Regions from separate parts of the Sphaerothrix gracilis Ecp01 genome, predicted to be linked through region 1. Evidence: predicted binding sites of a transcription regulator. Region 1 holds the regulator's gene; the other holds the start of a gene.

Evidence for each region. The regulator HrcA, encoded in region 1, represses chaperone genes, less so after heat shock. The targets are predictions, from matches to a motif close to TTAGCACTCNNNANTNNNGAGTGCTAA.
Region 2: the regulator HrcA is predicted to act here: its motif matches at 3,239-3,265, upstream of groES (co-chaperone GroES).

The regions. Positions count from the first base shown of each region.
Region 1 covers NZ_JASATW010000004.1:135,825-152,037, forward strand. Annotated here, with positions in the region: gene QJQ48_RS05645 (PstS family phosphate ABC transporter substrate-binding protein) at 1-599, opposite strand, end outside; gene QJQ48_RS05650 (protein kinase domain-containing protein) at 621-2,033, opposite strand; gene QJQ48_RS05655 (LysR family transcriptional regulator) at 2,061-3,122, opposite strand; gene hrcA (heat-inducible transcriptional repressor HrcA) at 3,707-4,795, shown strand; gene QJQ48_RS05665 (DUF7219 family protein) at 4,818-5,066, opposite strand; gene QJQ48_RS05670 (PH domain-containing protein) at 5,239-5,658, shown strand; gene QJQ48_RS05675 (EAL domain-containing protein) at 6,151-8,616, shown strand; gene QJQ48_RS05680 (DASH family cryptochrome) at 8,631-10,085, opposite strand; gene QJQ48_RS05685 (esterase/lipase family protein) at 10,426-11,049, shown strand; gene QJQ48_RS05690 (ATP-binding protein) at 11,193-11,588, shown strand; gene QJQ48_RS05695 (VOC family protein) at 11,644-12,072, opposite strand; gene QJQ48_RS05700 (TIGR00297 family protein) at 12,159-12,938, shown strand; gene QJQ48_RS05705 (NnrU family protein) at 13,005-13,721, shown strand; gene QJQ48_RS05710 (thioredoxin family protein) at 13,886-14,281, shown strand; gene ribD (bifunctional diaminohydroxyphosphoribosylaminopyrimidine deaminase/5-amino-6-(5-phosphoribosylamino)uracil reductase RibD) at 14,278-15,336, opposite strand; gene QJQ48_RS05720 (hypothetical protein) at 15,831-16,043, opposite strand.
Region 2 covers NZ_JASATW010000010.1:214,108-230,320, reverse strand. Annotated here, with positions in the region: gene QJQ48_RS13510 (aldo/keto reductase) at 1-169, shown strand, start outside; gene QJQ48_RS13505 (DUF924 family protein) at 166-756, opposite strand; gene groL (chaperonin GroEL) at 1,079-2,713, opposite strand; gene groES (co-chaperone GroES) at 2,776-3,087, opposite strand; gene QJQ48_RS13490 (hypothetical protein) at 3,424-4,227, shown strand; gene QJQ48_RS13485 (two-partner secretion domain-containing protein) at 4,280-6,481, shown strand; gene QJQ48_RS13480 (CHAT domain-containing protein) at 6,500-8,971, shown strand; gene atpD (F0F1 ATP synthase subunit beta) at 9,094-10,548, shown strand; gene atpC (ATP synthase F1 subunit epsilon) at 10,637-11,044, shown strand; gene QJQ48_RS13465 (30S ribosomal protein PSRP-3) at 11,184-11,495, opposite strand; gene QJQ48_RS13460 (TIGR01548 family HAD-type hydrolase) at 11,624-12,421, shown strand; gene QJQ48_RS13455 (class I SAM-dependent methyltransferase) at 12,429-13,190, shown strand; gene metG (methionine--tRNA ligase) at 13,280-15,022, shown strand; gene QJQ48_RS13445 (PEP-CTERM sorting domain-containing protein) at 15,235-15,927, shown strand; gene QJQ48_RS13440 (hypothetical protein) at 16,003-16,125, opposite strand.

The DNA of each region.
Region 1 (16,213 bases):
ATCGGCAGATTGGGGCCACCAACCTGCTGCCAGTTGGTGATCTCTCCGGTGTAGATACCTCTGATTTGATCTAAGGTCAGACCAGGTAGCTGAAGCTCAGGATGCACCGCGATCGCCAGCCCTTCTAGCGCTACCGGAATTTCCTGTAGGCCAAAGCCGCGCTGCTGAGCCTGATCGTATTCTTCTCCCTTGAGTGAACGGGAAGACTGGGCGAAGGAAAGCTGATTGTTGATCAGCATCTCGATACCGACCCCTGAACTGGGGGGCCGCCCCGTCGGATTGACATAGCGCAGCTCAAAATTAGGCCAAACGGTTTGAATTTGAGAATCCACGCTGCTGCGCATAGGGGCCCAGGTAGTGCTTCCGCCATAGTTAAATAAGCCTTGGGGAACGTTACTGACCTCTGCAAAGCTAGCCACAGATGCTGGCAAAGTTTCGTCTGAAGAGGTTCCAGGCTGTCCCGTCTGCGGAGACTGTCCCGTTAGTCCGCCCAGGCTTAAAGTCCCGCTGCGGTTTAACCACCACAGACCACCACCGACTAGAGCAACTGTGACCAGGAGGGCCGCAATGAGGGCTGGCGTTTCATTCTTAGTCGCCATAAATTTTACGAGTAGAAAAGACTAGAAAAACCTAGCAGTGATTTGGTAAATCAGTCGAAATACAATGGCGATCGCGACTGCCACCAACGCCGCTATTAAAGCAATGATCAAGAGATTTTGCCAAGGATAGAGTCGCAGCAGTAAGGCGATACCAAAGCTGACAGCGGCAATAATCATTAGATCAACCCGCTCAATAATGCGTCGCCACTGCAAAAATACTAAAGCCGCCATGAACAGCAGCCAAACACCGCCGCCGATCAGCGTCGTGCCTAAAAAGCTGATTAAGGCAATTGCCGCTATGCTGCCTTCAAAGCCGGTAAAAGCAGCGCCTGATAGGGTTTCGATTAGAGAAAACTGAGGTTGGGATGCCGCTGCTGGTGGTGATGGGGGCGGGGGCGAGAGCGGAGCAGCAGGCTGGGACTGGATAGAAGTTGGCGGATTGGGCGGGGGTGCTGTGGGCGGAGAAACTGGTGGGCGGGGGGAAGTGGGCTGCTGCAAGGCTCGCAGCGCCACTTGGGCCGAGGGAAAGCGCTGATTGGGGGCAACTTTCAGCATCCGGTTGAGTACCCCAGCCAAGCGGGAACTCACTTGAACACCTTGCTCCCAGTTCCACGTATTGCTGTAGGAATCAAACAGGTCGCTAGCAGGCTTGCCCGTCAGCAGCGTCACGCAGGTAACGGCTAAGGCATATAAATCTGTGGAAGGATACACCGCCCCGCCAGACATCTGCTCGGGTGGGGCAAAGCCCATAGAGTAAATCCCCGTAGACTTGGCCGCGCCTCTCTGACCCTGCGTTACCTGCTTGACCGCGCCAAAATCGAGCAGATAAAGCTTGCCATTGCGATGCCGCATGATATTAGACGGTTTAATATCGCGGTGGATGGTGTGGTTGTCGTGAACAAAGGCCAGCACTTTGAGAATAGAGGTCAAGATCTCTAGAATGTCGGCTTCTGAAAATGGCCCCTGCTGCTCTAGCGCCTGTTCTAAGTCTTGACCGTCAATAAACTCCTGGACTAGATAAAAGAATTCTTCCGGTTGCGAGGTGCCCAAACCAGGAACAACCAGCGGAAAAAAAGCATAGAGATCTGGAATCTGAGGATGGCGATCGCCAAGCGCTTCTAGTACCTGCGCTTCTCGCTCAAAGAGATCTTGAGCTATCTGAAGCTGATCGGGGCTTAGATCGCCTGCAGGCTGAAACTGCTTGACGACGCACTGTCGCATTGTGGGCGTGTAGCGATCGCAGGCCAGATAGGCCGTACCGAAGCCCCCTTGGCCCAGCAGCTTGACCGTTAAATAGCGGCTACCCAATATCAGAGGCATACCGCAGCTAACGCAGAACTTTTGCTGCACCGTCTTCAGGACAGCAGAATTATCAATGTCAGCAAAAGAGTTAATCGGTTTTGGGCAGTTGGGGCGCGTGCAGTGCAGCTCCATGAGGATTTCTTCGTTGAGGAAGATTGGTTAGCTAGAGGAAGATTGAGAATTTGACTGGGATAGCCCAGGATTGGCGACGGTGGCCGTCATCTCAACGGTTTCTTCGGTCTTGGAGGCAGTTTTAGTGCCATTTGCTTTGCTCTTGCTATTCTTACTGAAGTCTAAGACGCGATTGGTAAACTGCGGCAAAATCTCTTTGGTAAAGGCTTCAGCCGCTTTAGAGCGATATCGGCTGGGATTGAAAATGGCCGATAGGGTGCGGTTGACCACGACAGACTCAATCTTGGCCCGGTGTAAAACCCCCATCTGCAGCTCTTTTTCAATCGCAGAGATCGACACAAAAGCCACTCCCAGTCCTGACTGCACCGCGTTCTTGATTGCTTCGATAGAGTTGAGTTCCATCTCAATTTTCAAGCGCCGGGTCTCAATGCCTGAACGCGACAACACCTGATCAATCACTTTGCGAATTGTAGACTGAGAATCTAAAGCAATAAACTTGAGCTTATACAGATCTTCTCGCTGAATCACCTCTTGCCCCGCCAAGGGATGAAAGACCGGCATAATCAGCGCCAGTTCATCCTCAGCGTAGGGAATGATTTCCAGGACGTCCTGTAGCTCAGGCAAAACTTCTCCACCAATAATAGCGAGATCTACCTGACCGTTCGCCACGCTCCAGGACGTCCGGCGAGTTGAGTGTACGTGTAGCTGTACCGCCACATCGGGATACCGCTGACGGAAAAGCCCAATCATGCGGGGCAACAGGTAAGTCCCGGTGGTCTGGCTGGCCCCCACAATCAAAGTCCCGCCTTGTAAGCTTTGCAGATCTTCGATAGCGCGGCAGGTTTCCTGGCACAGGCTCAAAATGCGATCGCCATAGCTCAGCAGCAAATGTCCGGCTTCCGTGAGCTGCGCCCGTCGCCCTCCCCGATCGAACAAAGGTACGTCTAGCTGACGTTCTAGATTTTGAACCTGCAGGCTCACGGCTGGCTGCGATACGTACAGGCTATCTGCGGCCCGCTTGAAACTCCCTTCAGCAGCAATTGCCTTGAGAATACGGAGTTGATCGAGGGTAAAGGGAAGGTCAGACATAATTGCTTAACCTGAAGTTAAAAAAGCTCGAAGGTGAGTAAAAGCGTAAGCTGTAGCGAAACAAGTAAACTGCGCAGCCCCTGAACGTTGCAGATAGGCAATCGAAAACCAATAGAAAATACTGAGGGATCCAGTGATAACTCTGTAGTCCTTAGATTACTTGTTATCCGGGCTGGCTGAAACCAACCAGGATCAAAACCTGTAGGTTCTAAGCAACATCAGAATGTTTGGGACTTTCTGAATTTACCAGGAATTGTGAGTGTTGCCCTAATAGACGCGATCGCGTGCTTGCCTGACTGACGTTGCTCAAACGCCAAACCATCGGCCATTGCCTACTCGCTCATGAGCCGTTAGCCCATCTAGGTCATCGAGGGCCGCTAGCTTTGGCATGAGGCAAAACTTTATCAGCTCATCGGCTATAGTTTTAAGCCTGACCCTGGTTAAATCAACATTTTTGCCGAATCTGATGCCTGCATTGTTTAAGTGTTACGAACTGTACGGCAAAGCTGTGCTGCGAACAGATAGATTTTGGGCATCTGATAAAGTAGTCAGAATAGAAAAAGGGCTTGCTTTAGTATGTTCCTATGCCAATTAAGCTAAAACTCAATACTCGGCAGCAGCAGATATTGTGGGCAACCATTCGTCGTTACGTAGAAACGGCAGAGCCAGTCGGTTCTAAGTCGCTAGCCAAAGAATATGACCTCAAGGTCAGCTCGGCTACGATCCGTAACGCGATGGGTTTTTTGGAAAAGTCAGGTTTGCTTTATCAGCCCCACACTTCAGCAGGGCGCATTCCTTCTGACTCTGGCTATCGCATTTACGTAGATGAGCTAATTCAGCCCTCTGGAAAAATTGGCCGACAGGTAGACCGGCTACTGCGCAGTCAGCTTGACTGGGAAGGCTGGAGCCTTGAGGCTCTCCTACACGGCGCCGCGCAGATTTTATCAACTCTGAGCGGCTATGTCACCTTAATCACGCTGCCCAACACCCATCAGGCCGTCCTCCGTCACCTACAGCTCGTGCAGGTGAGTCCTGGGCAAGGACTACTCATAGTCATGCTAGATTGCTATGGCCCCCAGTCTATCTTGATCCAGCTCCCCCATAGACTGGACGAAGCGGCTGCCCAATCGGAGCAGCTAGACCGGGAACTACAGCTTTTATCTAATTTTCTCAATACTCATCTCAAAGGGCGGACTCTAAGCGAAGTGACGCTACTGGACTGGAGCGAGCTAGACCAGAAATTTCAGCGCTATGCTAAAACGCTGAGACAGGCGGTCACTAATCTTTCTCGCCGGAGTCAAGCCCCTGCTTCCACCCAAATGATGGTCAGCGGCCTGGCTGAAGTACTGCGACAGCCAGAGTTCTCTGAGTCTCATCAGGTACAGGCAATCGTGCAGCTGCTAGAGGAAGAGCAAAAGCAGATTTGGCCGCTCATCTTCGAGGCAGAAGATACGCTGGGCACAGACTCTGGCGTCCGCATTTGGATTGGTTCCGAGAATCCTATTGAACCAATGCAAAGCTGTGCCTTAGTCACCGCTATGTATCGCCGTGACTCAGTTCCCGTAGGCAGCGTCGGCATTTTGGGTCCTACGCGAATGCTGTATGAAAATGCGATCGCGGTTGTAGAAGCGGCAGCGGATTATCTCTCTAAAGCTATCAGCCAGCCAGCTTGAGAACTCCATCTCAGGCATAGATTCAGGAGTTTTCAGAGTGAAAGGGATGCTCCCCCAGCTTTAAGCCTTGCTTAGAAGCCTCTAAAGTTTGCCAGAGTTCATAGATAGCCTCGTAGGCTGCCTGGGACTTAAGTTTGCCGCTGGTTTCTAAATTGCAAATATGGTTTACGCGCTGGGCAAATTCTTGCAAATTGGCGTTGAAGGCTAGATTCTCTGGCTGCACGTCACCCCGGTAGGCGGAGCGAGGATTGATAAAGTCGTCAGCACTCATCTGACAAAGTCTCCATAGTTTAGACTGCCTTAACCATAGCGGAATGGCCTATAGCCGACGCTTCCATCTGTCTATGGGTTCTTGAGAAAGTTTAAGAACTTGATGAAATCTCTGAAATGGTCAGTGGGCAAGTCGTAGGAGTTGCTATGAGATTTATAGTGGGTATTTGGTGATGACTTATCTCCGCGAAATTCATCCTTCCCCTTTGAGAAGCTATCCTATTTTCTACGGCGCTCTGATTTTTCTGATGCTTATCGGGTTTAATCAAAAGCTGCCATTTCCGCTAGCAAAGATGAGCGCAGCAGCTCTAGTAAGCTGGCATTTATACTGCTCTACTACCACCTTAGTTCTAAATGATGACCATCTAATCTACAAAAGAGGCGTTTTCTCTCATAAAGAGACAACCGTTGACTATTTAGACATTATGGACATTGATGTTGAGCAGAACTTAGTTCAGCGTTTTTTAGATACGGGAACGCTTAAAGTTGCCAACTCGGGCACAGGCAGCTTTGAGATCAAGATAAAAAATGTGCCAAGACCTTATTTGATTTGTGATGAAATTCATCAGCTAAAGCAGCACCCTGCTTACTAAAAACTAGACAGTTGCAAGAGCTAAAAACTCCGAAAAAGCTACTTGCGCTCCTAACAATAAGCTTCAGACTTTGCCTTTATCTACGCTTGGATGTCAGCTAGAATTTAGCACTTGCCAAGCTGAGTTTTCTCGGTAGATCTGCAACCGTGGCACTCGTCACCGCAATGAGGTAGGCTGCGTGAGCCGTTGAGTTCAGTCTTGCCTGTATTGTTCAAGAACTTCCTACGCGTTATGGCGTAGGAAGTTTGCGTCTTAGCAGAAATTTGAGAGATTCTCTGCCCCTGGCAAATCTAAAAAAGTTCTTTAGTTCCCCGAAAAAACACGGTTTTATATTCCGTAACATCAAGGTAAAAATAAGATTTTTCTGTCTGGCAATAGTTTATATGGCTCTATTGTCGGCGGCGGTATTATAGCGAATAGATATTAGAAGCAGATTGATTCTAGCTGCGAGTGGCGGCGCGAACTCCTTTTATTTATGCATCTCCAACGGATATGAAAGACGAAAATAAGTCCTTCCACTTTCTCATCGTGACGGAGCAAAAAGCTCAAAGAGTGCTCTATCTTGAAAAGTGTGTTTATTCAATTGGCCGTAGCTCAAAAAACTCAATTGTATTAAGTTCAAAGGGCGTTTCCCGATGCCATGCCCATCTCTATCAAATTAGAAACTCTGAAGATAACGGCTTTCACTTTCGCATTGTAGACGGTAACTTGAAAGGCGATCGCAGCACCAACGGATTGACAGTCAACGGCCAACCGCATTTCTCTAAAAATTTAGAACATGGTGATAAAATTCAGCTATGTCGAGGCACCTGTATCCGATATTACAAGCTTAATAATCTGCGCGAGCTAAATTCAATTCGAGTGCATCGTGATAGTCAAAAAGAGCAGGCACGTTCAATCACTCGTCAGACAGTTGTCACTACAAGCGTAATTGATAGTAGGCTGGAAAGCTTTCCTAAAGCAGAACTATTTCATATTGCTTCCTTCTTAGAATTAATTCCTACTCCTATTATTGAAATCTCTTTATCTGGAACTATTTCTTACTGTAACTTAGCCTCTAGAAAAGTATTCTCTAATCTATTAAGTCAAAAAAATCAGCATCCTGTTCTAGCCGGCTTAACACCTGCCTTTCAACAAAATACCCAGGCCAAAAGTCTATTTAGAGAAGTGAAAGTCGGCGATCGCATCTTCGAGCAGTTTGCCTGCTTAATTTGTGAGATGAATGTAATTCGCAGCTACATCTTCGACGTTACTAAAAAAAATCAGACAAAGGTTCAGCTTTGCGAAAGTCAGGGCAAAGAACAAGCACTTTTAGAGGCGATTCCAGATTTAATTGTTGATCTCAATTCACAGGGCAATATTTTACGGGTCAAGCCCTCCAAGGATCCCCATTTGACGCTGTTGACCGAGCAGCATGTAGGACGCAACATTGCCGAAGCGCTGCCGACCCCCATTGCGCAGCAGTTGTTCACGGGCATTCGGGCAACGCTGAATTCGCAAGAAACCTATACGTTTGACTGCAAGTTCCTTTCCCAAACGGAGCAGCCCCTTTATTGCGAAGTTCGCATCGTTTGGAACAGTAATCAAGAGCTTTTAGCTATTATTCGCAATATTACTAAACGCAAAACGTTTGAGCAGCGCCTTCGACATGAGGCCCTCCACGATCACTTGACGGGATTGCTGAATCGGCAGTCTTTCTTAGAGCGGGTAGACCATGTGATCAAGCTGTCTAAAAGGCGTAAAAGCTATTTATTTGCCGTTTTGTTTATCGATCTCGATCGGTTCAAAATGGTGAACGATAGTCTAGGTCATTTAGTGGGCGATCAGCTTTTAGTCGCGATCGCCCAAAAATTAACAACCTGCTTGCGTGCTGGCGATACGGTTGCTCGACTCGGCGGAGATGAGTTCACGGTGCTGCTAGAAGATCTCAGCAGCATTCAAGAAGCTAACGAAATTGCTGAGCGGATTATTCAGGCCCTGTCTGCCCCCACCGTCATAGACCAGCATGAAATATTTGTCAGTGCTAGCGTAGGCATCGCCTTTAGTGAGCCCAGCTACGATCAAGCCGACCAGCTTCTCAGAGATGCCGATACCGCTATGTATCAGGCTAAAGCTCGTGGTCGCTCTCGCTATGAACAGTTTAGTCAAGATATGCACAAGCATATGGTGGGCTTGCTGCAGTTAGACAATGATTTGCGCCGAGCTATCGAGCGGCAAGAGTTTCAGCTTTACTATCAGCCAATAGTCGCTTTAGACAAAGGTTCGATTGTTGGCTTTGAAGCTTTAATTCGCTGGCAGCATCCACAGCAGGGACTTGTTTTACCAGACAAGTTTATTAAAATCGCTGAAGAAACAGGGCTAATTTTACCCATTGGGGAGTGGATAATCTTTGAAGCCTGTCGGCAACTCTATGAATGGCAGCAGGTACTGCCGCAGGCAGAAGCCTTAACTATGAACGTCAACCTGTCTAGCAAGCAGTTTAATAGCCCCCATTTGGCAAAGCAAATAGAGCGAGCCTTGCACCAAACCTGCCTCAAGCCTGAGCGCCTCAAGTTAGAGATTACTGAAGGCGTGCTCATGGAGAATACCCAGCTTTCCAAAAGCACATTGTTTCAGCTCAGGGATTTAGGTCTACAGATTTGTATTGATGACTTTGGCACCGGCTATTCCTCTCTGAGCTATTTGCATCGGTTTCCCATAAACGCGCTCAAGGTCGATCGCTCCTTCATCGGCGTCATGGATACAAATGACGAGAACTCAGGCATAGTCATTACGCAAACCATCACCACACTGGCTCACCACCTGGGCGTCGACGTAGTTGCAGAGGGCATTGAGACAGCTAAGCAGCTTGACTTAGCGAGAACCTTTCGCTGTCAGTATGGTCAGGGCTACTTCTTTTCAAAACCAGTCGATCAGCAGCAGGCTCAAGCCCTGATTGCTCGCAATCCCAGGTGGTAAAAGACAGCTTAATATTAAGCCTTAGCTTGGTTGTAAATTGCCTCGTTGGCCTTGACCGACTTTCCTAAATCCACTACCGGGTTGGGATAGTCAACCCCAAGCTGCAGGTGGAAGCGCTTTTGCTCTGCTGGTTTTAGCTGATAAGGTTCATGCACTTTTGGGGCGGGAACATCACTGAGTTCAGGTAGCCAGTGCTTCACATATTGGCCTTCTGGATCGTAATCTTTAGCCTGCTTAGGAATATTAAAATAGCGGAATCCTCTGGCATCGTTACCGACTCCTGCCGTATAGTTCCAGTTACCGTAGTTGCTGCAAACGTCGTAATCAATTAGCTTTGACTCGAACCACTCAGCCCCCATACGCCAATCAATGCCCAAGTTTTTGGTCAGAAAGCTGGCAACGTTTTGACGGCCTCGATTTGACATGAAGCCCGTTCGGTTCAGTTCTTGCATGTTGGCATCAACTAAAGGAAATCCGGTCTGTCCCTGCCGCCAGCGTTCAAATCGCTCACCATCCTGCTTCCACTCAATTTCAAGACCGCGAATGCCAGAGGCCCGAAAAATGCGATCGCCATATTTGACGCAAACAAAGCGAAAATAATCGCGCCAAAGCAGCTCAAAAATCAGCCAGTAAGTAGAATTATTCTTAACCCGCTCCGCTTCATATTGCTGCACCGCCTCATAGATGCGCCGGGGCGAGAGGCAGCCCATCGCTAGCCAAGGTGAAAATTTAGAGGAGTAGTCAGCTCCCAACATGCCGTTGCGGGTTTGCTTATAGTCTTTGAGACAGTCAGCCTGCCAAAAATAATGCTGCAATCTTTCCAAGCCTGCCGTTTCGCCCCCCTTAAATTCGATTACCGCCCGCGAATCAGCCTGAGGCGGCTCTAGGGCGAATGATGCCAAAGTTGGCAGCTTACCCGGATCTAGCTCTCTCGGCAGTTTGGGCACGGCTTCGGGCGTCGCGAAAGTTGGATAGACGGCCCAGCTTTTCTCGACCTGTTTGCGAAACGTGGTGAAAACATCCGGCAGCTGCTCTGGATCGAACGGCAAATCATCAATGTGAACCAGGGTAGATCCCCAAAACACTTCTGATTCTACGCCTAGCTGGTCTAAAGCTGTCTCCAGCGCCGTTTCGACTGCGACCTCTTCCGCGGTCACTTCTTCGTGCCAGTAGACTGCGTCAACGCTCAGCTCTTTGACTAGCTGCGGAATCACTCGCTCAGGATGACCTTGGCGGATGACCAAGTTGCTGCCGATCGCCTTTAGCGATCGCCTGAGAGCAGCGACGCTTTCTAACAAGAATTGGAGCCGGAAGGCTCCTGTTTTGGGAAAGCCAAAAGAAGTTTCAGCAAACTGCCTCGGATCAAAGCAGTAAAGCGGGATGACTTGAGCCTGCTTTTGGAGTGCTTGATTGATTGGTTCGTGATCGTGAATACGCAGATCGTTGCGATACCAGACAAGAATACGCATTGAGCGAGGTTAGCAAGGCTTTGTGAATCAGCCTTAGCATTTTAAAGAAAAGCTAACGAAACTGACTAGGTGACGCCCGATGGATTTTAAAACCGTCAGCCAGACGCTGCCTCAATACTTTTGTCCCCCTTCGTGGCTTCAAGTCTTGACCGCTAGAAGGGCTATTCATGAAAATCTTAGCGCTGTTGCGAAAGCTAGAGCTTTAGGTCAATAGTTTTCAAGCCTTTAGCTGAGGGCTGCTGGAGGTATCCACTGCCTGTCCTAAAACTGTCCTCAGCTTCGGCTAGGATAGATGTGGTTTGCTTACAGTAATAGAGGTAAGCCCTTTTCCCAAAGCATTATGTCATCCATCCGCCGCAATCCACTGGTTCTGATTCACGGTATTGATGATACAGTCACTGTTTTTGATCCGGCTATTGCTTATTTACGACAGCAGGGGTGGTCTTCCTTTCATCCGCTCAACTTAACACCCAACAACGGAAATGCCGGCTTAGACGTATTAGCGATTCAGGTTGCAGACTACATCGAGCAACATTTCGCTGCTGAACAACCAGTAGATTTACTGGGATTTAGTATGGGAGGCTTAGTCAGCCGGTACTATATTCAGCGATTAGGAGGGGCTAAGCGAGTCGCTCGATTTGTAACGGTTTCCGCGCCTCACCAAGGCTCCTGGTTGGCCTATGGACGCTGGAATCCGGGCTGTCAGCAGATGCGACCCAACAGCCCATTCATTCAAAATCTCAATCAAGATCTCAGGGTGCTATCGCAGATTGAATTTACCTCTATCTGGACTCCCTATGATCTGATGATCGTGCCTGCAGAAAGTTCTCGACTGCCTGTAGGGCAAGAAATTAAAGTGCCGGTTCTGACCCATTCGGGTATGCTAACTAGCAAAAACAGCCTAGTGGCTATTCGTTCTGCCCTAATGTCTTCTAAAGTATCGGATATTGCTTTGTCTGCTTGAATTACGGCAACAGAACTGCGCGAACAGTTAATATCATTTTGAGCCTCAGGGCATCTAACAGCTCGCCGTACGCGTCAAGGATTTTTTCAGCGTTGAAACTCATTCAGAAGCGCCGTTTCCAGACGAGGACGGATCTAAAAGATTTGGATAAAGTTCTGGCGTGGTTTGATCACTTCCAGAACTTAGCCCAATATCCAATTCCAGAGAACGTCTGGCTGCAGTGTCAGTTAGCTCTGGTAGAAGGATTTACTAATGCGGTTCGCCACGCCCACCAAAGCTTAGCGGCAGAAACGCCGATTGAAATTGAAGTCGTCATCTTTTCAGAGGCCCTGGAAATTTATATTTGGGATCGGGGGCCGGGCTTTGATGTTCAGAACTGGCTGCGTAAGACGCCCCAGGTGATCGACAAAGATTCTGAAGGTGGACGGGGACTACGGCTGATGGAGCGAATTGCCGATCGCTTTACCTATACGCCTGAAACCAACGGCCGCAACTGTCTATACATCCGGAAAAGCTATCGGCCTATCGAGACTGACTAGTGGCCCAGCTAGCGGCCATGCAAGATAAGCCGGGAAAAGAGCAAAGCTAAAAAGCCTATATATCCCCCACGCGGGCGTACTCAGTTTCGCCAAAGATAGCGCTTTCGTGGCAGTAGAACTTAAACTCCAAAAGATTGTGGAAAGGATCTTCTAGGAAAAATGTGCGATGCTCCAGCGGCGTCTCGACAAAGCGGCGCTTGGGCGACTGATGAAAAGTTAAATTTTGAGACTGCGCTCTAGCGAGGAGCGCTTCCCAATCAGCTTCTTGTCGAAAAACTAGGCCAAAGTGGCGAGGATAGATCCCCCGCTGAGGCTCTAGCGACTCGTGGGTGAGATGGGCAACGAGCTGATGACCCGCCAAGTTTAAGATAACTGAACCCGGTGTTTCTCGGCCCACGTCACAGCCTAGCCCCTCGGCATAGAATTCTTTAGCTTTAGCAATTTCAGATACCGGAAAAGCCAAATGGAAAAGAATAGAGGACATAGCGCCAGTCGATTACATACTCTAGACTCATCTTAGATCGCTCTCCAGGCTTTAGACTGCTGTTGTAGGTTTGCGCGTTCAGCTTTATGCCAGTTTTGTCAGCTATTAGCCCTTGGTGGATTGCGATCGCCCTCAATAGCTTGCTGCTGGCGATTGCTTTTCTGGTTCCCAAAAAGCTGCTGACACCAGCGGGCTATTTCCACGCTTGGCTGCTCGGTGTTTTGGTGTGGAGCTGTTTAGGCTGGCGGGGTTACAGCGTTGTCATGTTTTACTTTCTGATGGGGTCTGCTGTCACCCGGATCGGCATGGTCAAAAAAGAAGCTGCGGGCATCGCTGAAAAGCGATCGGGGGCACGCGGGCCAGAGAATGTTTGGGGATCGGCGCTGACGGCAACTCTCTGTGCGTTAGGGATTTGGCTATTGACCTACTGGAGCACCGATCCAAGTCGGTCTGTTTGGATAGCCTCGTTGTCCCTAGGCTATGTAGCTAGCTTCAGCACCAAGCTGTCGGACACCTGTGCCAGTGAAGTGGGTAAAGCCTACGGTAAGCGCACCTTTCTAATTACAACGCTGCAGCCAGTTCCTGCTGGCACCGAGGGCGCCGTTAGCTTGGAAGGCACTTTGGCCGGGGCAGTGGCTTCTGGAGCGATCGCGCTTCTGGGCTGGCTGGTAGGACTGATAAGTCCCCTCGATATTGGCATTTGCATCGTGGCTGCTTTTATCGCCACTAATTTAGAGAGCCTAATTGGGGCAACGCTGCAGGAACGCTTTAACTGGCTGACAAATGAGGTGGTCAATATCATCAACACGCTGCTGGGAGCAGCAACCGCAATTATTTTGGGTTGGCTGCTAGTCGCTATTGGTTAACCCCTAAAATTAACTATAGAGACATTTTGCCTAAAACAAGCGCCGAGACATTTTGGCCACTCCTCTATGACTGATTTTGCCTGGTTGACGACTAGCCACTTCATAATGCTGGGGCTGCTGCTGTTGTTTGCGATCGCCCATAGCGGGCTAGCAGCGCTAAGACCTAAAGGAGAGACTTTGATAGGAGCACGGGCCTATCGGGTCTTGTTTGCTCTAGTCAGTTTGCCCCTGGCCTCAGGACTAATTATCTACTTTATCAATCACCGCTACGACGGTTTGCGACTGTGGAATCTACAGGGCACGCCGGGCATGCAAACGACAGTGTGGGTGCTATCGGCCATTTCTTTTCTCTTTTTATATCCGGCTACTTTTAATCTGCTGGAGGTAGCCGCCATCAGTAAACCCCAGGTGCATCTCTACGAGACTGGCATCATTCGCATCACCCGTCACCCCCAAATGGTAGGACAGGTAATTTGGTGTATAGCCCATGCTCTCTGGCTCGGCACCTCGTTTATGATAGTCACCTGTGCGGGGTTGATTCTGCATCATCTGTTTGCGGTGTGGCATGGTGATCGCCGCTGGAGCGATCGCTATGGCGAAGCGTTTGCAGCCGTGAAGCAGCGGACTTCCGTGATCCCGTTTTTAGCGATCGCCCAGGGCAAACAGTCTCTGAAACTGCAAGAATTTCTCCGCCCTGCTTACTTAGGCGTCAGCGCCTTTGTGTTGTTGTTTTGGTGGCTGCACCCAGCCCTGATTCAGGCTACTCGCGCGACAGGCTGGTAGCAGCTAAGCAACTTTGGGCTTTAGGGACTTACTACAGTTTCAGCTTCATGTTATAGGAAAACAACAAATCTCAAATCCTAGGTATTTTTTTATGGTCTGCCCACTTTATAATGATCCCAAGCCTTAAAACAGTATTTATTCATCCACCTGATTTAACTGAACAAATGTCTTCATCCGTCAATGACACCACATTTAAAAACCAAGTTTTGCAGTCTTCTATTCCGGTTCTAGTGCATTTTTGGGCACCTTGGTGCGGGTTGTGTCGTATGATCAAACCTCTGCTGAATAACTTTCAGACAGAGTGGGAAGGTCAGGTCAGAGTCGTTAATGTTAATGCTGATGAAAATTTGAAGCTAGCTAATTTTTATCGCCTCACGACGCTACCCACCCTGCTTTTTGTTGAAAATGGAGAGGTGTGTGAACGCTTAGATAGCTTTCGCGGACGCGAAGACCTACGGCAGGCGCTAGATGCAATTATGCGGAGTCGAGCCGTTACCAGCTATCTCACTTCCAGCAGCTTGAGCATTCCCGTCCCGTCAGAAGTTCCCCTACGAGACTAAGCTAGATAGCCCTCTACCAGCAGGTCGCTGCCAATCATTTGCCAGTGTAGGCGCTCTAGCGGTCGGGCCTGTGTCATCGCCGTTAAACCCAAGTCTCCTACCGGGGATGGTGCACCTTGACCACCAATAATCTTGGGTGCGACAAAGGCCAAAACTTTTTGTACGGCTGCAGCGGCGATCGCCGCTGCGGCCAGTCGTCCGCCACACTCCCACAGTACAGATAGTAGTTGGCGCTGATATAGATATTCCATCGCAGTTGCCGGCGTCAGGGAATCTAACGCTACCACCTCTACCCCTTTTTGCCTAAGCTGATCTTGCAGTTGGGGATTAGCGCCGGTTTGGGTAAGCACCAGAGTTTTAGCAACTTCAACCTGCCAGAGATTAGCCGTGAGCGGCAAGTTGAGCTGCTGGCTCATCACGACCCGCAGCGGATTGCGATCGCTTTGGCCGTGGCTGGTGAGATGGGGGTTATCCCGCCGCAGCGTATTGCCGCCGATGATGACGGCGTCACAGACAGCCCGTAGCTGATGCACCCTCGTTCGAGCCGCCGGGCCGGTCACCCAGGCGCTGTGTCCAGACGTTGCCGCAATCTTGCCGTCCAAAGTCATGGCGTATTTGAGAATGCCGAAGGGGCGATGGTGCTGAATTCGATGGACGAAAGCCTCATTAAGCTGTAGGCAGGCCGCTTCTTCTAAACCGACTATCACCTCAAGACCGGCTTCTCGCAGGCGGGCAACGCCCTGACCCGAAACGCGCTCATCGGGATCAATCATGCCGACATAAACCCGGCGAATACCAGCCTGAATCACGGCTTCGGTGCAGGGGGGGGTGCGCCCATAGTGATTGCAGGGTTCCAAATTAACATAGAGGGTGCCCCCAACGGCGCGATCGCCTGCGGCTCTGAGCGCAAAGACCTCTGCGTGAGGCTGCCCGGCCTGAGGATGATATCCCTCTCCCACCACCTCAGTCTCCTGAGTGATGACTGCACCTACCAGCGGATTGGGAGCCGTATAACCTGCTGCCTGCTGCGCTAGGGATAAACAGCGCTGCATCATGGCGCGATTGAAATCGGTAAACAAAGCGGTACTCACTCTTGCGGCTGCGAAGCTTCTGTCTCAGCCTATCGCAGATGCACGGCCCCTTTGCGCTCTAGCGACTGTACGTTTAGACCCCAGGAACCTAAATGGGCGGTTTGGGGTCATGTGTCATACAGCCAACTGTCGTTGCTACAGTTATTGAGGTTGGTCAGTCAGCTTTTAGCAGGCTGCTGCTGGCAGGAAGCGATCGCCGCCAATGGGCTAGGTTGCTATCATTGCAGTCTCTTGACTACGGAGCGAACGCCAAAGAAAGCGTTGGTAGAAACCCTTAGAATTTTTGAAAAAACAGTCTGGATTTAATCCCCTATCCAGTCAATCTATTTAGCGAAATTTTCCAGCTTCAAGTATTAGAAATCTCGCTTTGATAAACCAAGTTAACTGTTAGGCTATGGCTGTATACAAGCCTGCTACAGCGTTTTTTTGTCTTTTTTGCCAACAGGATAGAAAAAAGTTTAGGCAGAAGCCCACTCTGTATCTTTTTCCTGATGAGTTCTTTGAAAAACTTTCTTGTACAGAATAGACGGCAGCGTTATCGGCCAGAGAACAGTCGCTAGAAAGATTACCAGCCATAGGCCCATATCGGCCTTATCAGCGGCTTCGTCCTTCACCAGGCCACGTAGCAAAACTGAAAAAACAAAGGAAGCAGGTAAAAAATAAAACATCATCTTTAGTAAAGCTGAGAAGGTCTTCTGTTATGAATTAGTCTCCCTTTTTTCTGCCAGAAAGGCTTGGGAAAGATTACTGATTTTTGAGTCAGTGTATATGCGGAAACTGAGTGCCTACAGGCTCCGTAGATCCCACAAATTTTCTCAAGCTAATTACTTAGAAGCGGCGC
Region 2 (16,213 bases), on a different contig from region 1:
ACCGGGGGTTCATGCCTGCACCGTGGCGGCTGAGGATGTCGCTCAGCTAGAGCAGAACATAATGGCCGCTCGCCAGTTTAAACCCCTAGACGAAGCCGCGATGACGGCGATCGCCCAGCGCACCGTCAATAGCTGGCAGGAAATGACTTTTTATCACGCTTGGACTTAAAACCGGGAACCGGGCTGTTGCAAAAACGCCTCTTCCTCTGGAGTGCTTTCTCGGCCTAGAATCGCGTTGCGGTGGGGAAAGCGGCCAAAGCGGGCAATCACGTCTCGGTGACGGTAGGCATAGTCGAGGGTCGACTGGAGCTCGGGCGCTGCCTGAACCAAAGCCTCAAACAGCGCTACTGCTTGGTTTTGATGGGCTATGTTTTCGCTGTGTTCAAATGGCAGGTAGAAAAATAGGCGCTCGACCGGCAGGAGGAAGCGATCGCGCCCCTGGGCGACTGCTGACTGGGCGATCGCCAGCGCCTGCCCGTCCGTGGCAAAGCTCTGCGGCGTGCCGCGAAACATATTGCGGGGAAACTGATCGAGCAGCACCGTCAGCGCCAGCGCCCCTCTAGGCGTCTGCGTCCAGTCTGCATCAGCGCCCTGTCTGGCCTGCTCATAAACTGCCAAAAACTGCTGGCGTACCTGCTGATCAAACGCCTGGTTCTTCTTGAACCAAATGTCGCGCTGCTGCCCATATTCGGTTGCAGGCGCAGCCGGATTGCCAAACCAAAAATTGAGAATATGCTGGGCAGTTTGTGACGTCATCGGGGTTTGCAGGCCAAAAAAGCTGAGGGGTTGGGCGATCGCTCAAACGCCCCATAGCAGACAGTTACAGTGACGACAAAGCCAGCCTGCTGCAGCCAGCTTTCGACTGCCGCCGCCGGATACAGCCTTTGAAAGTGAGTCTCCTGATCGCGTCAAGACGGCGGCTATGCCTCAAATCCTAACGTTTGTAGATGGCTCGGCTGCAATAATTTTTGATCCAAAAAGCGATCGCCGCTTGGGCGATCGCTCTTAACCACATCTTAGAACCGGGGAGAATCTGGCATGGCCAAACTCTTACCAGGATGTGTCTATAGACAACTTCTTAGTAGTCGAAGTCACCCATGCCCGCGCCCGCGCCCGCGGCAGCGCCATCCTTAGGCTCCGGCTTATCGACAATGATGCACTCAGTTGTCAGCACCATACCGGCGATTGAAGCGGCATTTTGCAGCGCCGAACGAGTTACCTTAGCCGGATCGACAATGCCAGCCTCAAACATGTCAGCAAACTCATTGGTTGCTGCATTGTAGCCAACGTTGAAGTCCTTCTCTTTGACCCGCTCTGCAATCACGGCTCCGTTTTGACCGGCGTTTTCAGCAATCCGCTTCAGCGGCGCGGTCAGGGCGCGCATGACGATCAGTGCCCCTGTCAGTGCCTCATCGACTAGGTTGCTGTTAGCCCACTCTTCGAGGTTGGGCGCTAGGTGAGCTAGCGTGGTACCTCCACCAGGAACGATACCTTCTTCAACGGCTGCCTTGGTGGCGTTGATAGCATCTTCCAACCGCAGCTTGCGATCTTTCATCTCGGTTTCGGTTGCGGCTCCGACTTTAATCACAGCCACACCCCCGGAAAGCTTGGCCAAACGCTCCTGTAGCTTCTCTTGGTCGTAGGAAGAATCGCTCTCTTCAATCTGACGGCGGATTTGCTCACAGCGGGCCTTGACGCCAGCCTCGTTGCCTTCGGCCACGATGGTGGTGTTGTCTTTGGTCAAAGTGATGCGACGCGCTTTGCCCAGCATGTCCATCTTGGTGTTCTCTAGCTTTAGACCCGTGTCTTCGCTAATGACCTGACCACCCGTGAGTACGGCAATGTCCTCTAGCATGGCTTTACGGCGATCGCCGAAGCCAGGGGCCTTCACAGCCGCCACGTTGATGACGCCGCGTAGACGGTTAACTACGAGGGTGGCTAGGGCCTCTTTCTCGATGTCTTCAGCAATGATGAGCAGCGGACGACCAGCACGGGCCACCTGCTCCAGCACAGGTACCAAGTCCTGAACTAGGGTAATTTTCTTGTCGGTGATCAGAATGATAGGCTCATCCAAGATCGCTTCCATGCGCTCGGTATCGGTAGCGAAGTAGGGCGAGATGTAGCCCTTGTCGAAGCGCATCCCTTCCGTGACCTCTAGTTCAGTGGTCATGGACTTGCCTTCTTCCAGGGAGATAACCCCTTCCCGACCGACTTTATCCATCGCCTCAGCAATCATCTGGCCGACTTCTTCGTCGTTACCGGCTGAGATAGATCCCACCTGAGCAATACCCGTGGAATCGGCTACCGGGCGAGCGTGCTCGGCAATTTTGTCTACCAGATAGGTAGCGGCTTTGTCGATACCGCGCTTCAGGGCAATGGGGTTAGCACCGGCAGCGACGTTGCGCAGACCTTCTTTAACAATGGCGTGGGCTAGGACTGTCGCAGTCGTGGTACCGTCACCAGCAGCATCATTGGTTTTAGAAGCTGCCTGACGAATCAGGGAAACCCCTGTGTTCTCAATGTTGTCTTCTAGCTCAATTTCTTTAGCAATGGTGACGCCGTCATTGACGATTTGAGGCGCACCAAATTTCTTTTCTAGAACGACGTTGCGGCCCTTTGGCCCCAGGGTGACAGCTACGGACTCAGCCAGAATATCCATGCCCTTCTCTAGGGCGCGACGAGCATTTTCGTTGTATATGATGCGTTTAGCCATATATTCCTCGGTAGTTTGCGTGTTGAGTGACGGAGCTTGGGATTAACTGCTAGAACAGTGGCTTATGCTAAAACTGCCAGGATGTCTTTTTCGGACAGCAGGATGCACTCATCACTGCCAAGCTTGATTTCGGTGCCTGCATACTTGGAATAGAGAACTTTGTCGCCAACTTTGACTTCCAGTTCTTGACGGGTGCCGTCTTCGCTGCGCTTACCAGGGCCTACTGCGGAGATCTCGCCGACTTGAGGCTTCTCTTTGGCCGTGTCTGGTAGCAAAATACCACCAGCGGTTTTTTCCTCAGAAGCGCTCACTTTGATGAGGACGCGATCGCCTAGAGGCTTAACGCTAGACACACTTAGAGATACAGCTGCCATAGAAACTCTCCAGACTCTAAAAATTCAACGATTGGGGATGGGAAGATAGATAAGCTTTGCCAATCTGTCTTGACGCACTGAAATATCGCCGACTCGGATAGTGACATCCGTTAAGGCGACCTCAAAAATATAGCGCGTTTAGAACAGGAAATTAGCACTCTCGCTTCCTGAGTGCTAATTTATCGAAGTCATCAGTTGCAGTGCAACAGTTTCGGCTGTACGGGTTCCCGAACGATTCTCGGAAAACTGCTTAGGATGGAGATATAGCCCCCCCGAACTATTGCGGCGCTGAGCCGTCATCAAAAGCAAAGCTGTTTCTGATTATCCCAAGCAATCATGAGTGTTCTACCTGTCAAAGCTTGGCAGCGGCCCTTACTAGGCGCGATCGCTGCTGGTGCTCTATTTTTTGTGCCCTCTGGGGCTGAAGCGGCCACTTTCAATGTGGGTGGACTGCGCTTTAGCGAATCGGCGGGCGATTTTCGTTTGACCAACGGTTTTGTCAGCAATGGCCGGGCTGTTTTATTACAGGAAGTTTTTGGCCCTAATGTAGATCTGTCAGTGGCGGTGCGGGGACTTGCAGATCTTGGTATTCTTGGTTTTCGGATTGATTCAATCGTTACCAACAGTACAGGGACTCCCTGGCAGTTCTACGATTTCGAGCTGCAGCAGTCTTTTGGCACCCCTAGTCCTGAAGCAGACGGTCTTTCCTTCGCTCAGGGACGAGCTAATTTGCGCCCTTTCACCTCAAGCCGCTTCAGCAGCGTTGATGAAGTCACGGATGTGCGAGACTTTATCAATTTCTCTGGCGGAATTGTTAATCCCGGTGAAACTGTCAGATTTAGCTATGTCATTACTGATACAACCCCGACTGATCTATTCTTCATTCGCCAACGGCCTAATTTTGTCCCTGGTGGTACGGGCTTTGTGCAAGTTCCCCCCCCTGCGCCAGAGCCGCCGGTAACACCTCTCCCTGTGACACCGCCCTCGCCGCCTACCCCCCCTGTCCCAACGCCAATTGAAGTTCCAGAGGATACGGAAAATCCTGTTGCCGTACCTGAGCCGACAGGAGCCTTGGTGCTGCTAATGTCAAGTATTTTGAGCATTCTGTCTCTGCGGCGGACACCATCTTCTAATATTTGAGATACCTGGGGGCATCTATTCACCTCGGTAAACTCATTTAGGAGTTAGGGCGATGCCAAATCTCTCAGGCCGCTGCTGTTTGCAGAGCGGGCTAGTTGGAGCTGCTTTGTTATTGACGCATCAAGCAAGCTTCGCTCAGTCAATCGTGGCAGAGTCAGACACTGCAACTCAGGTGCGGCAGTTAAATAACCAGTTTGAGATTACTGGCGGGGTTTCTTCCGCTGATGGGGCGAATCTGTTTCATGGCTTTCAGCAGTTTGGATTGAGCGCAGAGCAGGTAGCCAATTTTGTCTCTCCGGCTGAGGTCAGGAATATTGTGGGCCGCGTCACGGGGGGACAAGCTTCTTATCTAGATGGGCTGCTACAGGTCAGCGGCAGCACCGCCAACCTATTTCTGCTCAACCCAGCGGGTATGCTGTTTGGTCCCAATGCGCGGTTAGACTTGAGCGGTGACTTTACAGCCACAACAGCGACAGGTCTGACCTTTGGCGATCGCGCTTTAACCACCCTGGGCGACAACAACTATGCTGCCCTGGTAGGCAATCCCACAGGCTTTATTTTCGCGGGTGCTGCCCCCGCCGCGATCGCCAATGCAGGCGACTTAGCGGTAGCCCCAGGGCGATCGCTGGCCCTGATCGGCGGTACGGTTGCCAACACGGGCACGCTGACGGCGGCAGAAGGCAGTCTGCTGGTGGCGGCAGTGCCAGGGGAAAGCTTGGTGCGCCTTAGCCACCCAGCCATGCTGCTGAGTTTGGAGGTTGCGCCCCTCCCCGCCACCACGCCGGGAGCGGTGCCGACGTTTCAGCCGCTCGACTTACCCACTTTGCTGACAGGCGGATCTGCTAATGGCTCTACAGGGCTGAGCATGAATGCGGATGGCAGTGTCAGTCTGGTGAATCAGACAGGGGCGATCGCAGCAGAACTTGGCACAACGATTGTTTCAGGCCGTTTAGATACCGCAGGCACCACAGGGGGCCAAATTGCGGTGGTGGGCGATCGCATTGCAGTGGTTGACGCCACGCTTGACGCCTCTGGTCAAAACGGCGGCGGCACGCTGCGAATCGGCGGTGACTATCAGGGACAGGGCAGTTTGCCTAATGCCGCAGAAACCCTGATCAGCACCAATTCTTCTTTGCTAGCCAGTGCTGAAGAACGCGGCAACGGCGGACGGATCATTGTTTGGTCAGATGAGGCCACGCACTTCTTAGGCCATGCTATCGCTCAGGGCGGACAGCAATCGGGAGATGGTGGCTTTGTTGAGGTTTCTAGCGCTCAGCTACTGGATTTTACAGGCACTGTTGATACGCTAGCTCCTGCGGGCACGGTGGGCACGCTGCTAATTGATCCGCCCAATATTCGAGTAGATACGTCCGGTAGTAGCACTGCAGACACAACAGTGATTCTTGCTAACAATCTTGCGAGTACGCTTACCAGCACTGACGGTCAACTTCAAGCAGATAACAATGTAACCTTTGCCGTACCCATCAACATTTCTCAATCAGGGCTCGGACTATCAGTTGATGCAGGTAACAATATCTTTGCAGATGATGTTCGGATCGGCAGCGGCCCTATTAATTTTCGGGCAGGCAACAATATCACGGTTGGAAACCTCAGAGGTCAAACAATTTCTCTTATTGCAGGCGAAGACATCACTGTTAGTACCCTTGCAGCTGCCGGCCTCGATGCTGGCAACTCGGCTGATAATCTCGCCGGTCAGATTACAGTTCAGGCAGGTGGGCTATTTAGAGCCACTGGAGCAGGCAACATTGGTAATCAAAGTTTCGATAGCAGTTTAGCCGTTGTTGATCGCAACAACACAGGAACAGGTACATTAACGCTGAATATTGGCTCAGAAACGGCTGTTCTATTCGGACAAAATGGGCCTGGTAATCCGCAAATCACTATTTCTTTAACGCGAGGGCCGCTTCTCATAGATGTCGGCACTTTGCCTGCTGGAGTCAGCGGTACAGTGTCCGGTATTACTTTTGGTAATCAGAACGGTCTCTTGTCTACGTCACTTCGAGATCTCGCATTTGTTAGAGACTTAGAAACCGTGACTGCTCCACTAGAAAATATTGCCGATCAAACCACAGATGATGAAAATACGATCGCCTCAGAAAACACCGCTGCCGCCACAGGTGTCCGCTCAGCCGAAGTTGAGACAGACTGTCAGGTGGTGGCGATTGCCCCTACTGACACAGCCGCAGTCGAAATCCGCAATAGCTGCCCTATTCCTGAAACTAGCAGTCCTTAGGCGCTTTGCCTTGAGTAGATGAACAGTCAGAGCGGACATCAATCGAGTAGGGGTCGCTGTCGCAAGCTGCTGGCGATCGCGTGCATCGGTCTATCCGTAGTCAGCTTAGCCCTGCCCCTAAAAGCATTTCAGCTAAAAAAAGCGGATGACCAAAAGCTGAGTGTAGCCGCGACAACTGCTGATGAGACTGCCGCAGAATTGACCCAGATAGGGCTAGAGCACTACCGAGAATATCAGTTAGCAGACGCTATTCAGGCATGGCAGCAGGCCCTAGAGCTTTATCGGGCGGCCAGCAACCTATTAGGTCAAAGCTTAGTCGCTAATCTGCTAGCAGCCGCTCATATTGGCTTAGATCAATATGCAGTTGCCCTAGAATTTGCCCAGTCAGCAGCAAACTTTGCTCATCAAGCCGCAGACGTATCGTTAGAAGCGGAAGCCTTGGGCAATCAGGGAATCGCCTATCGGGCTTTAGGCAACTATAGCGCCGCGATCGCGGTCTACCAGCAGGCTCTGACGCTGATGCAGCAGCAGGGCGATCGCGCTGGGGAAGCCCAACTGAGAGGTCTGATCGGCAACGCGCATGAATCTTTAGGAGATTATGCAGCGGCTTTAGCGGCCCATCAGCAAAGTCTAGAAATAGCCCAATCTATTGGCGACTTGCCCGCCCAGATTGCGGCACTGGGGAATCTAGGGGCTATCTACATGGCTGAGGGCAACAGCCAGCGGGCAATCGCTTACTATCAGGCCAGCTTAGAGATTGCGCAGACCACTGACGATTTAGCAGGCGTGAGTCATGCCCTATTCAATCTAGGCGGTGCCTATCACAGCTTTGAAAACTTTGACCAAGCTCAAACCCACTATCAGCAAAGCCTCGACATCGCTCAGCAAATTGGTCAAAGACGGCTGGTAGCCTCCAGTTTAAGCGGTCTGGGACTCATCGCTGAAGATATCCAAGACTACGCAGCAGCCCAAACCTACTATCAGCAAAGTTTAGCCATTGCCCAATCTCTCAACGATCCGCGCTTGGAAGCTTCAGTTCTCAATAATCTAGGCCACGCACGGTTAGCCAGCAATCAGCTCAGCGACGCGGCTGCCTCTTTATATAGCGCGATCGCCCTATTAGACAGTCTTCGCACTGAACTCAGCGACGCTGAGCGGATTTCAATTTTTGACACTCAAGCCCATACTTACAACCTCCTGCAGCAGGTTTTGGTGGCTCAAGGTGACTACGGTAGGGCGCTTGAAATCTCTGAGCAGGGTAGAGCCAGAGCCTTTGCGGCCCTGGTTGCTGACAGCGATCGCCCCCCCAATTTGATTACGCTTGAACAGATCAAAGCCTTAGCAAAACAGCTCAATACCACCCTGGTTGAGTACGCCATTATTCCGGCTGAGTCCTTTAAAATTCGCGGCAAGCAGCGAGGAGAAGCGGCTGAAATTTACGTTTGGGTGGTGTCGCCCACCGAGGAAATTTACTTTCGAGCTGTTGACCTGGCCGCTGTGAATCCGACTCTGACCGCGCTAGTGAGCCAGAGTCGGACGGCGATTGGCGCTCGGAGTCGATTGCGCAGCATTCGCGTAGAAGCTGATGAGTCAGAACTGACGGGTGAACCCCTCAAAGCGCTTCATCAGCTTTTAATTGAGCCCGTTGCCGACCTGCTTCCGGCTGACCCTGAAGCCAATCTGGTTTTTATCCCACACGAAATTCTATTTTTAGTGCCCTTTGCAGCACTGCAAACTCCGCTTGATCGCTATTTGATTGAATCCCATACGCTTTCAATTGCTCCCTCTATGCAGCTTTTGCATCTGACGCAGAGCAGTCTCACCCAGAATGCAGCTCAACTAGATCCTCACCTCAAAGCTCTGGTTGTTGGCAATCCTGAAATGCCAAGCCTCCCCCTTTCCCTAAGCGATACCTTTCAACCGTTAGCACCGCTGCCTGGGGCTGAGCAAGAAGCGATCGCCATTGCCCAGCTCTTAAAGACCAATGCTCTTTTAGGTGAAATGGCGACGGAAACGCGGGTGGCAGCGCAGATGGAACAGGCCCCCTTGATCCACTTAGCCACCCACGGCCTGCTAGACCTGAATTTGCCCACTGCAGATTTCACCCAGCTACAAAATCCAGGGGCGATCGCTTTGGCTCCCTCTACCACAGCCGATGGCTGGCTGACCTCGCCTGAAATTGCCGCCCTTGACCTCGAAGCCGATTTAGTGGTGTTGAGCGCCTGCGATACCGGACTGGGAGAGATTACTGGCGATGGGGTAGTCGGCTTAGCGCGATCGCTGCTGGGAGCAGGAGCCAAAAGTACGGTGGTGTCCCTATGGGCGGTTCCCGACGCGCCGACGGCTGAACTCATGGTCGCTTTTTATCAACAGCTCTTTGCAGGTCGTGGCAAAGCTCACGCGCTGCGGCAGGCCATGTTGCACACGAAAGCAAACCATCCTAATCCGAGAGACTGGGCCGCTTTTGTCCTGATTGGCAATCCGGGTTGAGCAATCGAGAATCCTGCCTTCTACTGGGAACCGCTTGGTGATAATCTGTAATGTGGCACTTTGGAACGTAAAACAATCTTAAGAAAGTCGCTAGAACAGCTAGTCACGAGATAGGCGCAAGCATGGTCACCACTGCAGAAAAGACGAATACCGGCTCCATCGTTCAGATTATTGGCCCCGTTGTGGACGCTGAGTTTCCCAGCGGCCAACTGCCACAAATCTACAACGCCCTCAAGATATCGGGTACAAACGCGATCGGACAAGAAGTTTCTGTAACTTGTGAGGTACAGCAGCTCCTGGGAGACTCTCAGGTGCGCGCTGTGGCGATGAGTTCAACAGATGGTTTAGTTCGCGGTATGGAAGTTGTCGATACCGGCGCTCCTATTTCGGTTCCCGTGGGTAAAGGCACCCTGGGACGCATTTTCAACGTCCTCGGCGAGCCGATTGACGAAAAAGGCCCGGTTGATACCGAGTCCACCTCTCCAATTCACCGCGATGCTCCCAAGCTGGTCGAACTGGAAACCAAACCGGCTGTTTTTGAAACCGGCATTAAGGTAATTGACCTGCTAGCGCCCTATCGTCGAGGCGGTAAGATTGGCTTGTTCGGCGGTGCGGGTGTCGGTAAAACAGTTCTAATTCAAGAGCTGATCAACAACATTGCTAAAGAGCACGGCGGCGTATCCGTGTTTGGCGGCGTGGGCGAGCGCACCCGTGAGGGCAACGACCTCTACAACGAATTTATTGAATCCAAGGTTATCAACGAGGAAAACCTCAGCGAGTCTAAGGTAGCCCTGGTTTATGGTCAGATGAACGAGCCGCCCGGAGCCCGGATGCGGGTGGGCCTTTCAGCGCTGACTATGGCCGAGTATTTCCGTGATGTCAACAAGCAGGACGTACTGCTGTTCATCGACAACATCTTCCGTTTTGTGCAGGCGGGTTCTGAAGTATCAGCGCTGCTAGGCCGGATGCCTTCGGCGGTAGGCTACCAGCCCACCCTCGGTACTGAGATGGGCACCCTGCAGGAGCGCATCACCTCGACCCTGGAAGGATCCATTACTTCAATTCAGGCCGTTTACGTTCCGGCAGACGACCTGACTGACCCAGCTCCGGCAACTACTTTTGCTCACCTAGACGCTACCACCGTACTGTCTAGAGGCTTAGCTTCTAAGGGTATTTATCCGGCGGTCGATCCCCTAGACTCTACCTCCACCATGCTGCAGCCTGACATTGTAGGAGAAGAGCACTACAGAACCGCTCGTGCCGTGCAGTCCACGCTGCAGCGCTACAAGGAGCTGCAAGACATCATTGCCATCCTCGGCCTGGATGAACTTTCTGAAGACGACCGCCTAACAGTAGCGCGGGCGCGGAAGATTGAGAAGTTCTTGTCTCAGCCTTTCTTCGTCGCTGAGGTCTTCACCGGACTGGCCGGTCAGTACGTGAAGCTAGACGACACCATCAAAGGCTTCAACATGATCCTGGACGGTGAGCTAGACGATATTCCTGAGCAAGCCTTCTATCTCAAAGGCGGCATTGATCAGGTGCGCGAAGCTGCCGAAAAGATGAAGTCTGAGAGCTAGTCAAGCCTCATCTTCAATTAGGTAGGGGTTTGGCGTGCCAAACCCCTATGGCATGGTTAGCACAGCATTTGAGGATTAAAAGCAAGACATGGCATTAACGGTTCGGGTCATTGCTCCCGACAAAACGGTTTGGGACTCCGAAGCAGAAGAAGTCATTTTGCCTAGCACCACGGGTCAGCTAGGTATTTTGGGCGGTCACGCGCCGCTGCTCTCTGCCTTAGACATTGGCGTCATGCGCGTGCGAGCTGAGAAAGACTGGATCGCGATCGCCCTGATGGGCGGCTTCGCTGAGGTTGAAAATGACGAAGTGACTATCTTGGTCAACGGGGCTGAGCGCGGCGACAGCATCAGCAAAGACGATGCCCAAGCTGCTTTCAAGCAGGCAGAGCAGCGCCTAGAGCAAGTTTCTGACGAAGATCGTCAGGACAAAATTCGGGCAGCTCAAGCCCTAAAGCGGGCTAGGGCGCGGCTGCAGGCCGCAGGCGGGATGGTCTAGCCTCACCCCTGCGATCGCCAGCAATTTCAGGCGTTAGGTCACCGGAACCCGTCTCAGCTAGCCGGAATTTATCGTCTCTAACCCAAAGAGGGGTTTGGCAAGCCAAACCCCTCCCTGCGTATCTAAAAACCAACAAATATCACGAACTACCTGTAAAGGCGACTTCAGGAAACTTAGACTGGGCCTCAGACATGGGCCGGGTCTTCCCTTCTTCTTGCCAATAGTTAATAATTTCAGTTGCTTTGTTTAGCAGCTCAATCCGTTCTTCTTCGGTAATCCAGCTTTTGGACTCAAGTTCTGTTTTGATCTGCTCCCACGCATCATTGCGGGGCCAGAAAAAATAGGACGTCAGCGGGCTGGTTCCCTTACCTACAACCTGATCCACAGCCAGGGCAACGTCTTTCTCTAACCAAAGAACTTTTAAGATAAATCGCGACAATGAGACCTCCATTCAATAGACCACCTAAAACATTACAGTCCTCTATATTATCGTAGATTCACAGCTTCAACCGTGAAGTCTCCCACCGCCAAAAGTTGGCAGCTTAGCTCTCGATTGGCTTCAGTTTATGGCTATTCCCTATGTTTTCTGCTGATACCTACACTGCGATCGCTATTTTTGACATTGACGGCGTCATCCGAGATGTTAGCGGTTCTTATCGGCGGGCCGTTGCCGATACGGTAGAGCACTTCACCGATGCGTACCGTCCCACCCCGGCAGATATTGATCAGCTCAAAAGTGAAGGCTGCTGGAATAACGACTGGCAGGCTTCTCAAGAGTTAATTTATCGCTACTTTGAAGCGCAGGGACAGGGGCGATCGCAAATCGCTCTCAGCTACGACGAACTGGTCAACTTTTTTCAGCAGCGCTACCGGGGGAAGGCGGCAAATCCGGAGCAGTGGGACGGCTACATTGCTCAAGAGCCAGTTCTGGCAGAGCGGGCTTACTTTGATCAGCTTCAGCAAACTCAGATCGCTTGGGGATTTTTCAGCGGCGCGACGCAGGGATCGGCGCGGTACATTCTAGAACGCCGCATTGGTCTGACTCAGCCCGTTCTAGTGGCAATGGAAGACGCACCCGGCAAGCCCGATCCCACCGGCCTGTTTCAGACCGTGACTCAGCTAGAAGCTCAGGGAGTGACGGCGGGCCTCCCGGCTGTCTATGCCGGGGACACCGTTGCAGATATGCAAACCGTACAGATGGCCCGCCAGCACCAGAGCGATCGCCGCTGGATTGCGGTGGGTATCCTGCCTCCCCATGTCCAGTACGCCGCCGACTACGCCACGGCCTACCGCCAAAAGCTCCAGACCGCTGGAGCCGAAATTGTTTTAGACACCGTCACTCAGCTTACCGCTCCGCTAATCCATCAGCTAATCTAGTTGAGAAATGCCAAGAGCTAGGGCGATGGGCTTTAAAGACTATTTCTCCACGCAAGCAGTTGACTACGCCAAATACCGCCCCCATTACCCGGAGCCGCTATTTGCCTATCTGGCCAGCCTTTGCCCTGAGCACACATTGGCCTGGGACTGCGGCACCGGCAGCGGTCAGGCGGCGGTGGCCCTCACCCCTTATTTCACTCAAGTAGTGGCCACTGATGCCAGCGAAGCGCAGCTCGCTCAGGCCCAGGCTCATCCCCAGGTGATCTATCAAAACGCAGCGGCTGAAAACAATGGCCTAGCTGATAGCACCGTTGATTTGATCACGGCGGCTCAGGCTCTGCACTGGTTCAATCAAGAGCGATTTTATGCAGAAGCAAGGCGATCGCTCAAACCCAAAGGCATTATTGCGGTCTGGTGCTACGCCCTCATGCAGATTTCACCTACGGTCAATCACTTTGTGCAGCATTTCTATTACAAAACCATCGGGCCTTACTGGCCGCCAGAGCGACAGCTCATTGAAGATCGCTATCAGACGATGAGCTTTCCCTTCAAACCAATTGCAGCACCTCAGTTTCAAATGGAAGCTACCTGGTCGTTTGAGCAGCTATTGGGCTATCTCAATACCTGGTCAGCCACCCAGCGCTTTCTGCGGCGACGACAAATTCATCCGGTTGAACTCGTTCAAGACGATTTAGCTCAGGCTTGGGGCGATCTGAGCGATCGCAAACAGGTGATCTGGCCTCTGCATTTACGCCTAGGCCAGCTTTAGCCGTGACTCTCATTATTAGGCTGGCGCAAACCTGCTAGGATCGGAACTTAGTGCAGTTTCTCCGCTTTCAGTTCTTTGCTTTTCAGAGAATAGCTGAAGGCGAGCAGAGCTGCGATCGCAAGCGGCTAAATCGACAGTTAAAAGAGACTATGCGGTATCTCATTACCAGCGCCCTTCCCTACATCAACGGTATTAAACATTTGGGTAACCTCGTCGGCTCGATGCTGCCCGCCGATGTCTATGCCCGCTTCCTGCGCCAGCAAGGGGAAGAAGTTCTCTACATCTGTGGTACGGATGAGCATGGCACTCCGGCGGAGCTAGCGGCTTTTGAAGCAGACCTAGATGTAGCTGTCTACTGCAAGCGCCAGTATGAGCGACAGGCCGACGTCTATAGTCGCTTCGGGCTATCTTTTGACCATTTTGGCCGCACCTCTTCCCCGGAAAACCACGAGCTAACCCAGCATTTTTACCGCCAGCTAGACGCCAACGGCTTTATCGAAGAACAGGAAATTAGCCAGATTTATTCGATTGAAGACGATCGCTTCTTACCCGATCGCTATGTTGTCGGCACCTGTCCCAAATGCGGCTACGAAAAGGCCAGAGGCGACCAGTGTGAAAACTGCACCTCAGTCCTCAGCCCCACCGATTTAATCAATCCCCAATCGGCGGTTTCAGGCAGTACCCATCTAGAAATTCGCACCAGCAAGCATCTGTTTCTGCGGCTTGACAAGCTGAGTGAAGAGGTGCGCAACTGGGTCGAGCAGCAAGAAAGCTGGCCGACACTGACCAAGTCAATTGCGATGAAGTGGCTAAATGAAGGGTTGCAGAGTCGCGGCATCACCCGCGATTTGAGCTGGGGGGTGCCTGTGCCTCGTGAAGGCTTTGACAATAAGGTCTTTTATGTTTGGTTTGATGCCCCCATCGGCTACGTAGCGGCAACTAAAGCCTGGGCCGAAGAAGCTGCTGGCCGAAGCTGGCTAGACTGGTGGCAGAATGCCTCGGATGTTCACTACGTCCAGTTCATGGCAAAGGATAATCTGCCCTTTCATACCATCATGTGGCCCGCCATGATCTTGGGTACCCGCGAACCCTGGACAATGGCGGACTATATCAAGGGCTTCAACTGGCTCAACTACTATGGCGGTAAGTTTTCGACCAGCTCTAAGCGAGGCGTCTTCTTAGATCAGGCTCTCGAGATTCTGCCTGCTGACTACTGGCGCTATACCCTGATTGCCTCGTCGCCAGAGTCTTCCGACTCAGCCTTCACTTGGGAGCAGCTACAGGTAAAGGTCAACAAAGAGCTGGCAGATAATTTAGGCAACTTTGTCAACCGAATTCTGAAATTTGCCAATTCCCGCTTTAAAGGCATCGTACCCGCCGGGGGAGAGCCAACTGAGGCAGAACAGCAGCTAGAGGCGACCTGTCAGGCGCTGATGGCTAAAATTTCGGGTCATCTGCAGGCAATGGAGTTTCGCAAGGCGGCTGAAGCCCTCAACGCGCTGTGGACAGCAGGCAATCAGTACATTGATATCCGTGCCCCCTGGGCGCTGTTCAAGCAAAATAAAGACGAAGCGGCGTTGGTGATTCGCACCTGTATCAATTTGATTCGGATTTACGCGATCGCTGCTCAGCCCTTTATTCCCTTCACCGCCGAGACTATCTGCAATGCCCTCAAGCTCTCAGAAACCGAGCGCACCAGTTCTTTTGACGCAGCCGTAGATTTTAGCGTGATTCAGGCAGAGCGCTCTTTTGACGTACCGCCTCCCCTGTTCCAAAAGCTAGATGACGACCGCCTTGAAGCCCTCAAAAATCAGTTTGGTGGACAAAATTAGCCCCAGCAAACGAATTTTACTTTCGAGACAGATTTTGTGTTTTTTTATACAAAAATCCTGGTTTAAGTACTGATATTTATCATCGCTTCGACTCCCTCCAAAAACCTGCAAAAGAACAATTTCCGTAAATTTACGAGACGGCAATTACGGAAGCACTGAGCTAACTTAGATCTGGGTGCGAGACGATCGTAGTAAATCTTACTCAGCTAAACATGAAGAAACGTCTACTAGTCGCCCTCGCCAGCTTGGGTACAGCTTTTGGAACGGCTCTCCCGGCTGAAGCTATTGGTGTTAATTTAGGCCCTTTTAATCAAGAAACTTGGTCTTACACGGTTGATTTTGATGAGCCAGATTTATCTGCTCAAGCAGGGACAACTCACGAGGATATCACTTTTGAATACGAAGGATTGGAGACTACCCAATACCTAAAGATTACTTCTCTCAACAGTCAGAAACTCAAGCTCGATGAGCGGGCTGGCTACGGCAACGTTCTGACTACGGACAATAGTTCTGAAAATGCTCAGATTCGCTTTGACTTTCTGAAGGATAATGCTGAAAATGGGCAACGGCTGCGGCGACTCAGCTTTTTAGACATTGGCAACGTCGATAGTTATGTCAAAGTTTTCTTCTCTACGCTAGGGAAAGAAGAAATTCAAGCGAATCCGAGCGGAGAAGTGGCTGCAGATGGCACCTCGGCCATTTTTCGTCTCGGCGCAGAAACCGAGCAGGATCTGCTAGTCGGCTACGAAGTGACTTCGTTTGAAGTGTTCTTAGCGGATGGCGGCGCGATCGCTGAGGTTGAGTTTGTGCCTGAACCCGTCACTATTTTGGGATCCGGCGCAGCGCTGACCTTAGGGGCTTTGCTCCGTCGTAAGCGAAAGCAGAACTCGTCTGCAGAGGCTTAAAAAGCTGATGCCCTTGTTCTAAGCAACTAGAAAGCATCTCACAATTTTGTAGGGATTCTCCAGAGAACCGATGAGCTACCGCTCATCGGTCTTCTTTATAAACAGCTTTTTCTCAAACCGTTTGAGCATTGCTAAAGCGCTAGCTTTAAGCAAGCCGGGCGTAGCCCCCCGGCGATCGCTGTATCCGTGCTGCCGCACCGTAGCGCCAAAGCAAAGAAGAACTACCAGGGATACCTACTTTTGGTTTTAAATAATCACGTAGACGTATACGATTGGGCTGGCGGCT